2 regions of the Bacteroides parvus genome follow, and region 2 is predicted to be linked to the other one. Evidence: riboswitches for the same ligand, from Rfam matches in the RefSeq annotation. Region 2 holds a riboswitch; the other holds the start of a gene.
The links. A riboswitch is a leader RNA that binds a small molecule or an ion and turns the genes downstream of it on or off. The one in region 2 is predicted to bind thiamine pyrophosphate.
Positions count from the first base shown of each region.

Region 1: it holds a riboswitch for thiamine pyrophosphate, as region 2 does, so the genes downstream of both, thiS (sulfur carrier protein ThiS) here and JXR92_RS06595 (TonB-dependent receptor) in region 2, are expected to answer to the same signal.

Region 1 covers NZ_CP084680.1:3,150,334-3,157,507, reverse strand. The annotation lists gene JXR92_RS12870 (xylulokinase) at 1-152, opposite strand, end outside; gene JXR92_RS12865 (NUDIX hydrolase) at 202-933, opposite strand; gene fabD (ACP S-malonyltransferase) at 1,331-2,218, shown strand; TPP riboswitch at 2,427-2,517, shown strand; gene thiS (sulfur carrier protein ThiS) at 2,587-2,784, shown strand; gene JXR92_RS12850 (thiamine phosphate synthase) at 2,790-3,473, shown strand; gene JXR92_RS12845 (thiazole synthase) at 3,484-4,260, shown strand; gene thiC (phosphomethylpyrimidine synthase ThiC) at 4,274-5,956, shown strand; gene thiH (2-iminoacetate synthase ThiH) at 5,977-7,110, shown strand; gene JXR92_RS12830 (HesA/MoeB/ThiF family protein) at 7,146-7,174, shown strand, end outside.
Region 2 covers NZ_CP084680.1:1,658,089-1,665,262, reverse strand. The annotation lists tRNA gene JXR92_RS06635 (tRNA-Lys) at 20-95, shown strand; gene JXR92_RS06630 (winged helix-turn-helix domain-containing protein) at 801-1,010, opposite strand; gene JXR92_RS06625 (hypothetical protein) at 1,245-1,694, opposite strand; gene JXR92_RS06620 (helix-turn-helix transcriptional regulator) at 1,822-2,637, shown strand; gene JXR92_RS06615 (pyridoxamine 5'-phosphate oxidase family protein) at 2,714-3,121, shown strand; gene JXR92_RS06610 (hypothetical protein) at 3,170-3,712, opposite strand; gene JXR92_RS06605 (hypothetical protein) at 3,842-4,084, shown strand; gene JXR92_RS06600 (mechanosensitive ion channel family protein) at 4,212-5,081, opposite strand; TPP riboswitch at 5,186-5,282, shown strand; gene JXR92_RS06595 (TonB-dependent receptor) at 5,316-7,174, shown strand, end outside.

The DNA of each region.
Region 1 (7,174 bases), 1.5 Mb from region 2:
CCGGGGTCTTGCTCTGCCCAGCCGGGCTTCACTGCGATAATTTCCGCTTCAGTCTTGGGGAAGAAGGCAGACGATACACATTTGCCGCTTTCCGCATTTACCAGACTCGCTTTTACAGACGAGCTGCCGATGTCATAACCTAATAAATACATTTCTATCAATATTAAAGAATGAAAGTGATATGAAGAATTCAAAATCCGGCTACCGTCGGATTTTATTGTATATCTTTTTGTCAAAACGGTAGTAACGTGCCGCCCGGTGGGCCACGCCTTGCTGTTTTTCTTCCAGAGGAACGACATATTCCATCAGGGCTATCTTTTTATGGAAATTGCGTACGTCGTACTGCTTGTCATACACCAGCTCGTACAAAGTGCGAAGCTGGGATGCGGTGAACTTACGCGGCAATAAGTCGAACAGTGAAGACGGATTGAACTCGACGTACTGGCGGACATAGGTAATGGCTTCCTTGATAATCAGGTTGTGGTCGAATGCCAGAGCCTTTATATCCGGCATGGCTACCCAACTGGCTTGATAATCGTCCAAATCACGGTTCAATGCGCGGTCTATCTTCACCAGGGAAAGATAGGCTATGGTGACAATACGTTCCACCCTGGACTGCATGGCACGTTCCAGCCAATGCACATCTTTGGGGTCCTTCGTACGGTTTTTTGAACCGAATGCCTTAAATTGCATCAGATTGACGTTCTTCAGGCCCGTTAATTCATTCAACACCCGTTTGGCAGCTTCATCTAAGTCCTCATCCATATAAATCAGACTTCCGGGAAGCTTCATATCATGAAAGATTTCTCCTTCTTCCTCTCCTGCACGCTTAATCAGCAGAACCTTTAGCTGTTCTCCGTCAAAACCAATCACTACACAGTCCACAGAGATATGATTGTTTGCCAACGGCGTTTTTTGTTCTATGTTTTGCATAATATATCTCGTTAAGCGCTGCAAATATAAATAGGTTTTTCTAATTTGCAACAAAGGAAAAGAATATTTTTACAATGTTATAAAGCATTATTTTTCAACTGAATACATATCTTACTTTATACAATATCATTTTCAGTTGTTATCGTATGGAATACAATATGTAATTTACAAGAATACACAAGAGGTCTAATTGTAGGAAGTACAATAAGGAGGAAGTGTTTCATTTATAAGTATTTCAGTATCCGGATATCACAGAAGACCCAAGCATACATATTGTATTTTAGCTTCCTCCTTAAAGTAAGGGTATTGCACAAAAAACATCCGTTTGTGCGGTGAATATCAGAAAAACCTCTACCTTTGCAGCACTTTTTATTTAAACACTAAAAAACGAGTAAATATGAAAGCATTTGTATTTCCGGGTCAAGGTGCCCAATTCGTTGGCATGGGAAAGGACCTGTACGAAAATTCGGCATTAGCCAAGGAACTTTTTGAGAAAGCAAATGATATCCTCGGGTATCGTATTACTGATATTATGTTCAACGGTACAGATGAAGACCTGCGCCAGACTAAAGTTACCCAACCTGCCGTATTCCTTCATTCCGTTATTTCCGCCCTCTGCATGGGCGATGACTTTAAGCCGGAGATGACCGCCGGTCACTCACTGGGCGAGTTCTCCGCTTTGGTTGCTGCCGGTGCACTGAGCTTTGAAGATGGTCTGAAACTGGTGTATGCCCGTGCCATGGCTATGCAAAAGGCTTGCGAAGCACAGCCCTCCACTATGGCAGCCATAATTGCCCTGCCGGATGAAAAGGTTGAGGAAATCTGCGCCCAGGTAAGTGCCGAAGGTGAAGTTTGCGTGGCAGCCAACTATAATTGCCCGGGACAGATTGTAATTTCCGGTTCCATAGAAGGTATCAACAAGGCTTGCGAACTGATGAAGGCTGCAGGTGCCAAGCGCGCCTTACCGTTGAAGGTAGGCGGTGCATTCCACTCTCCATTGATGGACCCTGCCAAAGTGGAACTGGAAGCAGCCATCAATGCAACAGAAATCCATGCTCCGAAGTGCCCCGTATATCAGAATGTAGACGCTATGCCTCATACTGACCCGGCAGAAATCAAGAAGAATCTGGTGGCTCAGCTGACAGCATCGGTACGTTGGACGCAAACAGTGAAGAACATGGTTGCCGATGGTGCTACGGACTTCACAGAGTGCGGTCCTGGTGCAGTGCTGCAAGGTCTTATCAAGAAAATTGCACCGGAAGCAACGGCTCACGGGATTGCATAATTCTTTGTGTATAGTATATCTTCAAGGCTGTCTTTCTTCGGAGAGGCAGCCTTTCTTTTTAAAGAGCTTTACTTTCCTCTTGTAATCTCTTCTCTATCTGCTACGTCTGTATAGGTACGGAGATGGTAAGGAAAAGAAAAGTCAGAGACAGGGAGAAAAAAAGCTTCCTTTTGTTTTTTATTTCCGATTTTCCCTTACCTTTGTTGCCGTAAAGACAAAGGGGTGCCCTGACGGGCTGAGATTATACCCTCGAACCTGATGCAGTTAGTACTGCCGTAGGAATTGGATATTTTTTTCTTCACTAAACTTGCCGTAAAGACGCTTCTTTGTATTTACTTCCATTGTTTTATTTCTTAATGAACAGAAAAATGAAAGTATTGGTCAACAACAAGGAAGTGAAAACCGGCGCCACTACCCTTTCACAACTTATCGAGGAACTTGCCCTACCGGTGCAAGGCATTGCCGTGGCCGTAGACAACCATATTGTATTTCGCACGGAATGGACAAAATGCGCCCTGAGGGAATACATGTCCATCATCATTATCAAAGCGGCTTGCGGAGGGTGAGGAAGATGAAGGACGAGAGGCTGAAAAACGGAGGAATGCAGTTCATCACGCACTATACGGAGCGATATTCGTACCTGGATGCTGCACGCATGGCTCTTGAGGGCGGTTGCCGCTGGGTGCAACTGCGCATGAAAGACACCCCGGTGGAAACGATAGAACCCGTAGCCTTAGAGGTGCAGGCTCTTTGCCGACAATACGGTGCGACCTTCATCATTGACGACCATGTGGAACTGGTAAAGAAGCTGCGTGCCGACGGCGTACATCTTGGAAAGAAAGACATGCCCATAGCCGACGCACGCCGGATTCTGGGCGCGGAGTACATTATAGGCGGTACCGCCAATACTTTTGAGGATGTACAGCAACACTACAAAGCTGGTGCCGACTACATAGGCTGCGGCCCTTTCCGCTACACCACCACCAAGAAGAACCTAAGCCCGATATTAGGATTGGAAGGCTATGCCGCCATCGTCAACCGGATGCGGGAGGAGAACGTATGCCTGCCCATGGTTGCCATCGGAGGAATTACCATTGCAGACATTCCCGCCATTATGCAGACGGGAGTCAGCGGAATTGCCCTATCCGGCACGGTGCTGCATGCCGATAGTCCGGCAGACGAGATGCGGAGAATCATTTCTTTAATAAAGAATGAAGAAGCAGGGGAAAAAGTAAAGAACGAAAAATTAATATAACACTACTGACATGGAAAAATTAGTGATTGCGGGACGTGAGTTCAACTCTCGCCTGTTTTTAGGAACCGGAAAGTTCCATTCCGACGAAGTGATGGAACAATCCATCTTGGCATCCGGCACGGAAATGGTGACGGTGGCAATGAAACGAATTGAACTGGACAATAAGGAAGATGATATGCTGGTGCATATACAACATCCCGGCATTCAGCTTCTGCCCAATACCTCCGGCGTGCGCAATGCCGAAGAAGCTGTTTTTGCCGCACAGATGGCGCGTGAGGCTTTTGGCACGAACTGGCTGAAACTGGAGATACACCCCGACCCCCGCTATCTGTTGCCGGATTCTGTGGAGACGTTGAAAGCCACGGAGGAACTGGTCAAATTGGGCTTCGTAGTACTGCCCTATTGTCAGGCAGACCCCACACTGTGCAAGAGACTGGAAGAGGCAGGTGCCGCCACCGTCATGCCGCTGGGTGCTCCTATCGGCACAAACAAAGGACTGCAGACAAGGGATTTCTTGAGGATAATCATTGAGCAAGCCAATATCCCCGTAGTGGTGGATGCCGGTATCGGTGCCCCGAGCCATGCGGCAGAGGCTATGGAAATGGGCGCGTCGGCTTGCCTGGTGAATACCGCCATTGCCGTAGCGGGCGACCCCGTGGCCATGACGGTAGCGTTCAAGCAGGCTGTAGAGGCAGGACGCATGGCATACGAAGCAGGTCTGGGCGCACAAGCCGATAATTTTGTTGCGGAAGCCAGCTCACCGCTGACAGCATTCTTGAACCTATAAAACTGACAATGCAATGAACCAGAAGATAAAATTCCCCCGTTCCGAGAAAGTATATTTGCCGGGCACCTTGTTTCCCGAATTGCGCGTAGCTATGCGTAAAGTGGAACAAGTGCCCAGTACGAACTTCATAGATGGAGAAAAGGTGATTACCCCGAATCTTGAAGTGTATGTGTATGATACCAGCGGACCGTTCAGCGACCCTGCCGTCGAAGTGGATTTAAAGAAAGGGCTGCCCCGCCTGCGCGAACCGTGGATACTGAAACGCGGCGATGTGGAGCAACTTTCCGAAATAACGTCGGAGTACGGGCGCATGCGCCGCGACGACAGGTCACTCGATTCTCTGCGCTTTGAGCACATCACCCTGCCCTACCGTGCCCTTCAAGGAAAATGCTGTACACAGATGTACTATGCCAAGCAAGGTATCATCACGCCTGAAATGGAGTATGTGGCGATTCGCGAGAACATGAACTGCGCGGAGCTGGGAATAGAGACGCACATCACACCGGAATTTGTACGCCGGGAGATTGCTGCCGGACGCGCCCTGCTTCCTGCCAACATCAACCATCCCGAAGCAGAGCCGATGATTATAGGCCGTAACTTCCTGGTGAAGATAAATACCAATATCGGAAACTCCGCCACCACTTCCGGCATTGAAGAAGAGGTGGAAAAGGCTTTATGGAGCTGTAAATGGGGCGGCGACACGCTGATGGACCTCTCCACCGGAGAGAATATCCACGAAACGCGCGAATGGATTATCCGTAACTGTCCCGTTCCGGTAGGTACTGTCCCCATCTACCAGGCATTGGAGAAAGTGAACGGCAAGGTGGAGGACCTCACCTGGGAAATCTACCGCGACACCTTGATTGAACAATGCGAGCAGGGAGTGGACTACTTCACCATCCATGCCGGTATACGCCGCCATAATGTGCATCTGGCCGAGAAAAGGTTGTGCGGTATCGTGAGCCGTGGCGGCAGCATCATGAGCAAATGGTGCCTAGTGCACGACCGCGAGAGTTTCCTTTACGAACACTTTGATGACATTTGCGACATTCTGGCACAGTATGACGTTGCCATCTCTTTGGGAGACGGGCTGCGTCCGGGGTCTACGCACGATGCCAACGATGAAGCGCAGTTTGCAGAACTCGACACGATGGGCGAGCTTGTGCTGCGTGCTTGGGACAAGAATGTGCAGGCTTTCATCGAAGGTCCTGGCCACGTGCCCATGCACAAGATTAAGGAGAATATGGAGCGCCAGATAGAAAAATGCCACGATGCGCCTTTCTATACGCTCGGCCCCATCGTGACGGACATCGCACCGGGTTACGACCATATTACGTCTGCCATCGGCGCGGCACAGATAGGTTGGCTGGGTACGGCCATGCTCTGTTATGTCACCCCCAAAGAGCATCTGGCGCTGCCCGATAAGGAGGATGTGCGTGTAGGTGTCATCACCTATAAGATAGCCGCCCATGCCGCCGACCTGGCAAAAGGGCATCCCGGAGCACAAGTGCGTGACAATGCACTGAGCAAAGCACGTTATGAATTCCGCTGGAAAGACCAGTTTGACTTGTCGCTCGACCCGGAACGTGCGTTCAGCTATTTCCATGCAGGGAAGCATGTGGATGGGGAGTATTGCACGATGTGCGGACCAAACTTCTGTGCAATGCGGTTGTCGAGAGAATTAAAAAAGAAATAAATGGGAATTGATAGAACACTATGTTTTCAGACGAATTAGAACATATATCCTGGGAGGAAACCACGGCACGCATCCATGCCAAGACAGATGCGGATGTACGCCGTGCCCTCTCCAAAGAACATTGTAATGTAGAGGACTTCATGGCCCTCATCTCACCCGCCGCTGCTCCCTATCTGGAGACGATGGCACGATTGAGCAAGAAATACACCGAGGCACGATTCGGGAAGACCATCTCCATGTTCGTGCCTCTTTACATCACGAATTCCTGCACCAACTCTTGCGTGTATTGCGGTTTCCATATCAGCAACCCCATGCCGCGTACCATACTGACGGAAGAAGAAATCGTGAACGAATACAAGGCCATCAAGAAGCTGGCACCTTTCGAGAATTTGCTGTTGGTGACGGGAGAAAATCCGGCCAAAGCAGGCGTGCCCTACATAGCCCGTGCACTAGACCTGGCAAAACCCTACTTCAGCAATCTGAAAATAGAAGTGATGCCCTTAAAGGCGGAAGAGTATGCAGAGCTGAAAGAGCACGGCATGAACGGTGTGATTTGTTTTCAGGAAACCTATCACAAAGCGAATTACAACATCTACCACCCCCGCGGCATGAAGTCCAAATTTGAATGGCGTGTCAACGGTTTCGACCGCATGGGGCAGGCAGGCGTCCACTCCATCGGCATGGGAGTGCTCATCGGTCTGGAGAAAGAATGGCGGACAGACATCACCATGATGGCTTATCACCTGCGCTATCTCCAAAAACATTATTGGCAGACGAAATACAGCGTCAACTTCCCCCGTATGCGTCCTTCGGAGAATGGCGGCTTCCAGCCCAATGTCATCATGAGCGACCGCGAACTGGCACAAGTCACTTTTGCCATGCGTATCTTTGATCATGATGTGGACATCTCCTACTCCACCCGCGAGCCTGCCGATATACGCGACCATATGGCAACACTTGGTGTGACAACCATGAGCGCCGAAAGCAAGACCGAGCCGGGAGGATATTACAGCTATCCGCAAACGCTGGAACAGTTTCATGTCAGCGACGAGCGCAAGGCTGTGGAAGTGGACAAAGCGTTGAAACGCCTGGGGCGCGAACCGGTGTGGAAAGATTGGGATGCGAGTTTTGATTTGAAGGCTTTCAAGAGATGAGTGGCCGAATACAGAACCTTAATAATAATGAACAAATGAACCGATATGCCAGACAAACGTCCCT
Region 2 (7,174 bases):
CTTAACAGCAATAAGGTCTGAATCGCTAGCTCAGCAGGTAGAGCACAACACTTTTAATGTTGGGGTCTTGGGTTCGAGCCCCAAGCGGTTCACCAAAGAAAAGCAGTTATCTGAAATAGATAATTGCTTTTTTCTTTTAAAGGCATCTGCTACGTAATGAGTTGGTTGGAAAGTTTATAATCATACCGATACTTCAGAACACAAAACAGAAGCACAATGAAAATGATTGGTTTTACCCAGTCATCTTATCCGGTATTTTTACGCCCCTCCGATGAGGATTACAAAACTCTTTTGGTTTTCTAATTCGCGTGCAAAAGAGAAACTTATTTTTCAAGTATCCCAATATTCATGATTTCTTTCACTGAAAAACTGTAAGACATGAACATTATCCACTGCCATATCACTCTTTTGAAGGTACATACACAGCCAATGAAAGACTATTTATCAGTTTTTCATCACTCAAATATAGGTTTTTAGTCCACTGAGTAAATGACAGTTAGATATGCGCACTATTGTGGTACTGCTTCTCCACAAGCATGAAGAAGCCGTACCACAATAGTGAAGAAACTGCATCACAACCGTGCACAATAGTCATTAATAAGCTTTTAGTAGAAGAAAGAGCCGTTCTTTGCGGAAAGAAGACCAGCCATTTGCACAAGAAAAAACAGCATGCAAGCAAAGTTTGCCTACATACTTGCATAGCGTCTGCTTACATACCGTAAAACGCGGTATAACAAACAATTAGAAAGCGCCATGCAAGCATGTAAGCAAAATGTGTGGTAAACCTATTGTATATCTTTTCATTTTGCGACGACTCCATAGTAAACCATGTTATCAATACGCTTCTGATAAATCTGGTTATTCTGCAGCAGATACCCCAAGGCCAAACACAAATCCACATCCCTGAACTTCGTCAGTTTCTGTAATTCAAAGATTGTACACTTCTTAAGATTGCACAGAATGGAATATACCATTTTCATATTATTGGTCGCCTTCTCAATATTCTTCATATTATTATCTTATTATTAGTTCCTTTCTTAAAATGATATCCTATATTATCTACTCAAATATAAGATAAAGACAGAGCAATGACAAACATTGCCCATTCTTTTCATTTCAGATAACATTCTTTGAACTACATATACCTAAAATCTGCAAAAAATATAGAACTTTATAAATATCAGCACTTTATAGAAAGGTATATTCACATTATACTATATCCGGAAACGATTATGCTGGTATAATCAAGGTACTATTATATGCTTGCCTTCGGGAGTGACTACTACCGAGCCCATTTTGATGTAATGTTTCCCTTCCGGCGAAACTATTACCTTTGTTTCGCTACTCTTGTCGGAAGATTCTTTTTTCTCGTCCATGAAACTCTTGTCCCGCGAAGTGGTAACTGGATAAGTATCCTCCAGATAGCTCTTCATTTCGTCCACTTTTCCGTCTTTGAACCACACCTTGACAGCCGACCACCCCGCAGGAGTATAAGCACGGAATGTCCAAGCCTCTCCCTCCTTATTCAAATCTCTAAATGCAGGCTCTCCTAAAATGGTACACACCTCTTTAAAGCTCATACCACGTTCAATGCTGCTCAACTGCTTATAATCAAACCCGTAGCTCTCATAAATGCCACAGCCCGTCACCAAGACAGCGAGTAACAAGCCTAAAACAACTGACATCTTTTTCATAATAGAAAGTTTTAGTATTTATCCATACAGCAAATGTAGTATGATAAAAACCTCCTTTTCCGTGATTCTCTCTATTTATACATAGGGATTTCCCTATCTTCGAAGTTTATTCCTATCTTTACAACCTATGTACAAAGAATATCATCCCAGCCCCCTGCTCTCCCCCTATATTGACAAATATTGGGAGTTTAAAGGACAACCCGGATACGGCATGCACATCAATATCCTGCCTGACGGATGCACTGACTTTATATTCACGTTGGGTGAAGCTCCTAAGGCCGTACACGACAGCCTCGTTATGCAGCCCTACCATGCCTACTTCATTGGAGCCATGACCAAATATTCTGAATTGGTGACCCATACGGTAACAATCCATATGCTGGGAATCCGTTTTCTGCCTTGCGGAATACTTCGCTTCATGGACCTCCCTTTGCAGGAGCTCACCAACTTACGGTTAAACGCCGATGAGCTTACAAGCCTCTTTACCCACTCTTTTGCAGAGAGACTGGGCGAACTGGGAACCATTCAAGAGCACCTGGTCTTTATTGAAAACTTCCTGCTTCAAGCCTTATGCCGATACAGTCCAAAAGCAGAACGGAGCATGCTGTTCGCCATACAGCAAATCAATCGATGCAAGGGTGACTTGTCACTCCTCCGGTTAGCGGAGGAGACTTGCCTATGCCAACGCCATTTCGAACGGAAATTCAAGCAGCACACCGGACTTACACCCAAAGAGTACAGTCGGATTATGAAGTTCAAACATGCTGTAGACTTGTTGCGAAGTACCTCTTTCGACAATCTGCTGTCCGTTGCCATCAAAGCAGGATATTATGATGTTTCCCATCTCTCAAAAGAAATCAAAAAGATGTCCGGCAACGCGCCAAGCCAGCTTCTCACTTCCGCTCCATTGGAAGAAGGGACTTTGAGTTATGTGAAAACATAAAAGTCGATTTTTTACAATAGCTCTTCCTATTACCATGCCTATATTTGCAGCAATCAAATCAATAAAAACATCCAATATGGCAACATTAATCGAGAAAGCAGCAGAAATCTTGGCAAGATGCGAAACCGTCGTCATCACTTCCATCAACCAAGAGGGATATCCCCGCCCCGTTCCAATGAGCAACATCAAGTCGGAAGGGGCCACAACCGTATGGTTGGCGACCGGCAAAGACAGTCTTAAAACAAAGGAGTTTGCAGCCAATCCGAAAGCAGGTTTGTGCTTTCAGGAAAAAGGAAACAGCGTAGTGCTCACCGGTGAGGTGGAGATTATAGAAGACGAAGCCACCAAGCAGGAAATGTGGCAAGAGTGGTTCAGCGCACACTTCAGCAAAGGCCCGACAGATCCCAATTATGTATTACTGAAATTCAAAGGACACCATGCCACCATTTGGATTGACGGACATTTTGTACGCAGAAATCTTTAAGAAGAGCATTCTGTTCCTCATCTGATGTCTTGCATGGGGGAATTAGAACTATAACCCCTTCGTTATCACCGGCAATCCGAAAGCTCCTTTCTGCAAAGTCAAGACTTTCGGTTTGTCTTTTCGTGCTTTGTTGTATGTGGCTGTGGAAACATGCAAGGTCTCTATCGCTCCATCCTCGAAAGCCACCTTTAAGTAATACTCCTTACGTACTCCGTCCGACACATAACGATGCTTGCCTACTTTACGTCTCTTTTCATGTTCTTTTATCAGCTTCTCAAGTACGGTGACCGTCACCTCCTTTGTCGAAGCAGGAGCCGCCATCTGATAATTTCCTACCAGAAAAAGCGAACAACTGATGACACCCACGCACACCACATGACACAATATATTCACTGCCTTTTGCTCCATCGTTGTCAGCCATATCCATTTTTTATATAGAGGAAGTGTAACGACTGCCACCACAAGTCCTACCCCTACGGGTATCCACACAGCAGCCAACGTATCTTCATAGATGTTATATCCGATGCAGCCCAAAGCTACGACCAGTACAAACATCAGAAAACGGAGTATTTTTATAAACAGTTCTTTCATTGCCGCGCTTATATTTTTGGCAAATATAAAAAGAAATATCGTTCGGTCGACTGTCAAGTCTGTTCAATCTACATGAACTAACTTGCTTGATAGAATGTTATAACTACAATAACTAAAACAGAAAATATCATGGAAAAGAGCTTAATTCATAGTAATGAACTGCATTTTATCAGTAAGAAACGCATTCATCAAGCAGTAGAGAAAATGGTTGAGTCATTGGATTTGGCTGCGGGTTCCACAACCGGCTTCAACATCTATGCAGTAGTGGAGAGCTATTTCACGGATTTGGAAAAACGAAAAGAAATCAATCAGCTGCTCAACCTGGAACAAGATGTCTGCGAAGAAATAGAGGCAGAATTAAGTTATAAATAAACTACGGAGTTACCGACTACTATTAAGTTACGGGCTACAAGTTGTCCTGCAGTATGATAATGCAGGACAACTTGTAGCCCGTAACTTATAGTGGCTGATAGCTAATAAATTGAAACTTGTAGCCCACTCAGTCTTTCGCCTGATGCACCGTCAACTGCGGGAATGGGAAGTCGATACCTTCCTCGTTGAATACGGAGTAAATCTTCTTGTTCATATCAAAATAAACGCCCCAGTAGTCTCCGCTCTTCACCCAAACACGAATCACCACATTCACACTGCTGGCATCCAGGGCATGAAGAGCCACAAACGGCTCGGGAGTATTCAAGATACGGCTGTCTTCGGAGATGATACGACGCACGGTGCTCTCTACCTTGTCATAGTTCTCACCATATTCTACACCGATCACCCAATCTACACGACGCGTATCCTCACGGCTGTAATTAGTCACTGTACCACTGCTCAACGCACCGTTAGGTATATAGATTACCTTATTGTCGGCTGTGGTCAGAATCGTATGGAAGATTTGAATCTCACGTACCGTTCCGGACACTCCCTGGCTTTCAATCCAGTCGCCTACCTTGAAAGGACGGAACAACAGTACAATCAATCCACCCGCAAAGTTCTGCAAGTTTCCGGAAAGTGCCATACCGATAGCCACACCGGCAGATGCCAACAAAGCTGCAAATGAAGTAGTTTCCACTCCCAATTTGCCGATAACGGCAATAATCAGCAGAATGGTCAGCAAGATATTGACTAAACTTTTCACAAAGCTCTGGATACTGGCATCCACATGTCTTTTTGCCAATAACCTCGCCAGCATTTTCCTAAGAAAGGAAATCAAGAACCGTCCTACCACAAAGATGATGACAGCTCCAATAATACGTCCACCGGCACTTACGCCCCAATCTATCAATTGCTGAAGGAATATCTGCAGTTTGCTGAAACCATCGTCAGCAACTTGGGCAGCAAAGGCTGCCATGAATAAAGATGATAACATAACTATATTCTTTTTTTAAAATTAATGCTACAAAATTAACAAATAACTCTGAGTTTCGTTCACTTAACTTGCCACTTTCGACGAAAACTCCTACCTTTGCCCCGATTTCAACTAAGGGGTGCCCTAATACGACGGGCTGAGATCATACCCATTAACCTGATCCGGGTAATGCCGGCGGAGGGAAAAGAAGAAAAGTTCCCCTTTTCTGTATTCATCTAAACGAAACAATTGCAAATGAAGAGACATGCAATGGCGGTCTGCCTCCTGACGGCAGCACTGGGTGTCTGTGCGCAGGCACAAGAACAAGACAGCCTGCGGGTGATAAACCTGCAGGAAGTGGAAGTCATCTCCACACGTGCCACAAACAGCACACCGGTGGCATTCACCAATATAGGCAAAGAACAACTGAAAAAACAGAATTTCGGACAAGACCTGCCGTATCTGTTGAGTATGACACCCTCCGCCATTACTACCAGCGATGCCGGTGCCGGGGTGGGTTACACCACGCTGAGAGTCCGCGGAACAGACGGCACACGCATCAACGTCACCGCCAACGGTATTCCCATCAACGACGCGGAGAGTCACACGGTATTCTGGGTCAACCTGCCGGACTTCGCCTCCTCCGTCAAGGACATGCAGGTGCAACGCGGAGCTGGTACCTCAACGAACGGTGCAGGAGCTTTCGGTGCCAGCATCAACATGCAGACGGGTGATTTCTCCATGAAACCCTATGCAGAATTCAACGGTTCCTACGGCTCCTTCCATACGCACAAGGAGACGGTGAAAGTGGGAACGGGACTCATCAACAATCATTGGTCGTTCGATGCGCGGCTCTCCAACATCAGTACGGACGGGTATATAGACCGGGCATCTGTGGGACTGAACTCCTATTATCTGCAAGGAGGATACTACAATGACAATACCTCCGTCAAACTGATAACCTTTGCCGGCAAAGAGCGCACTTACCACGCATGGAACTATGCCAGCAAGGAGGAGATGGAACGTTACGGACGGCGTTACAATTCCTGCGGATTCATGTACGCCACCGACCGGGACGGCCATGTATACAGCAAAGAATATTATAAAGACGACAACGGCGAGAAGCATTACCTCACGGACGAAGGAGGTGCACTGCATTTCTATGACGACCAGACCGACAACTATACGCAGAAGAATTACCAGTTGCTGTTCAACCACAATTTCACCTCGCAATGGAATCTGAATATCGGCCTGCATTACACCAAAGGCGACGGGTACTACCAGGAATATAAAGGCGAACGCTCGTTGACAGAGTACGGCATGTCGCCTTTCGAATACAATGGCGGCAAGGTAGAAGTAAGCGACCTTATCCGCAAGAAGGCAATGGACAACTGGTTTGGCGGTGGAATCTTCTCCGTAAGCTACAAAGCCGACCGTCTGCATGCCTCGCTAGGCGGTGCACTGAATCGCTATGACGGCGACCACTTTGGAAAAGTGCTTTGGGTAAAGAACTATATCGGCGAACTGAACCCCGACCACGACTACTACCGCAACAACGCCACAAAGAATGACGGCAATATTTATCTGAAAGCCAATTATGAACTGGTAAGCGGCCTCAGCGCCTACCTCGACCTGCAATACCGCCACATCGACTACAAGATAAACGGACTGAACGACAAGTACAACTGGACTGCCACCACTCCGGGAATGCAGAAGCTGGACATCGACGAAGACTTCGACTTCTTCAACCCGAAAGCCGGACTGTCCTGGCAAATCGACCGCAACCACCGCCTATACGGTTCGTTCAGCGTAGCCCATAAAGAGCCTACGCGCAACAACTACACCGACGGCTACTTCACCGAACATCCCAAGGCTGAGCGCTTGTTCGACTACGAACTGGGATATACCTTCGCCAACTCATGGCTCCATGCGGGTGCCAACTTCTACTATATGGACTATAAAGACCAGCTGGTACTGACGGGAGAGCTGAACGAGATAGGCGAAGCCATGGCCAGCAACGTGCCCGACAGCTACCGTACGGGTATTGAACTGATGGCTGGCATCAAACTGGACTGCGGCTTGCAATGGGACATCAATGCCACACTCAGCAAGAA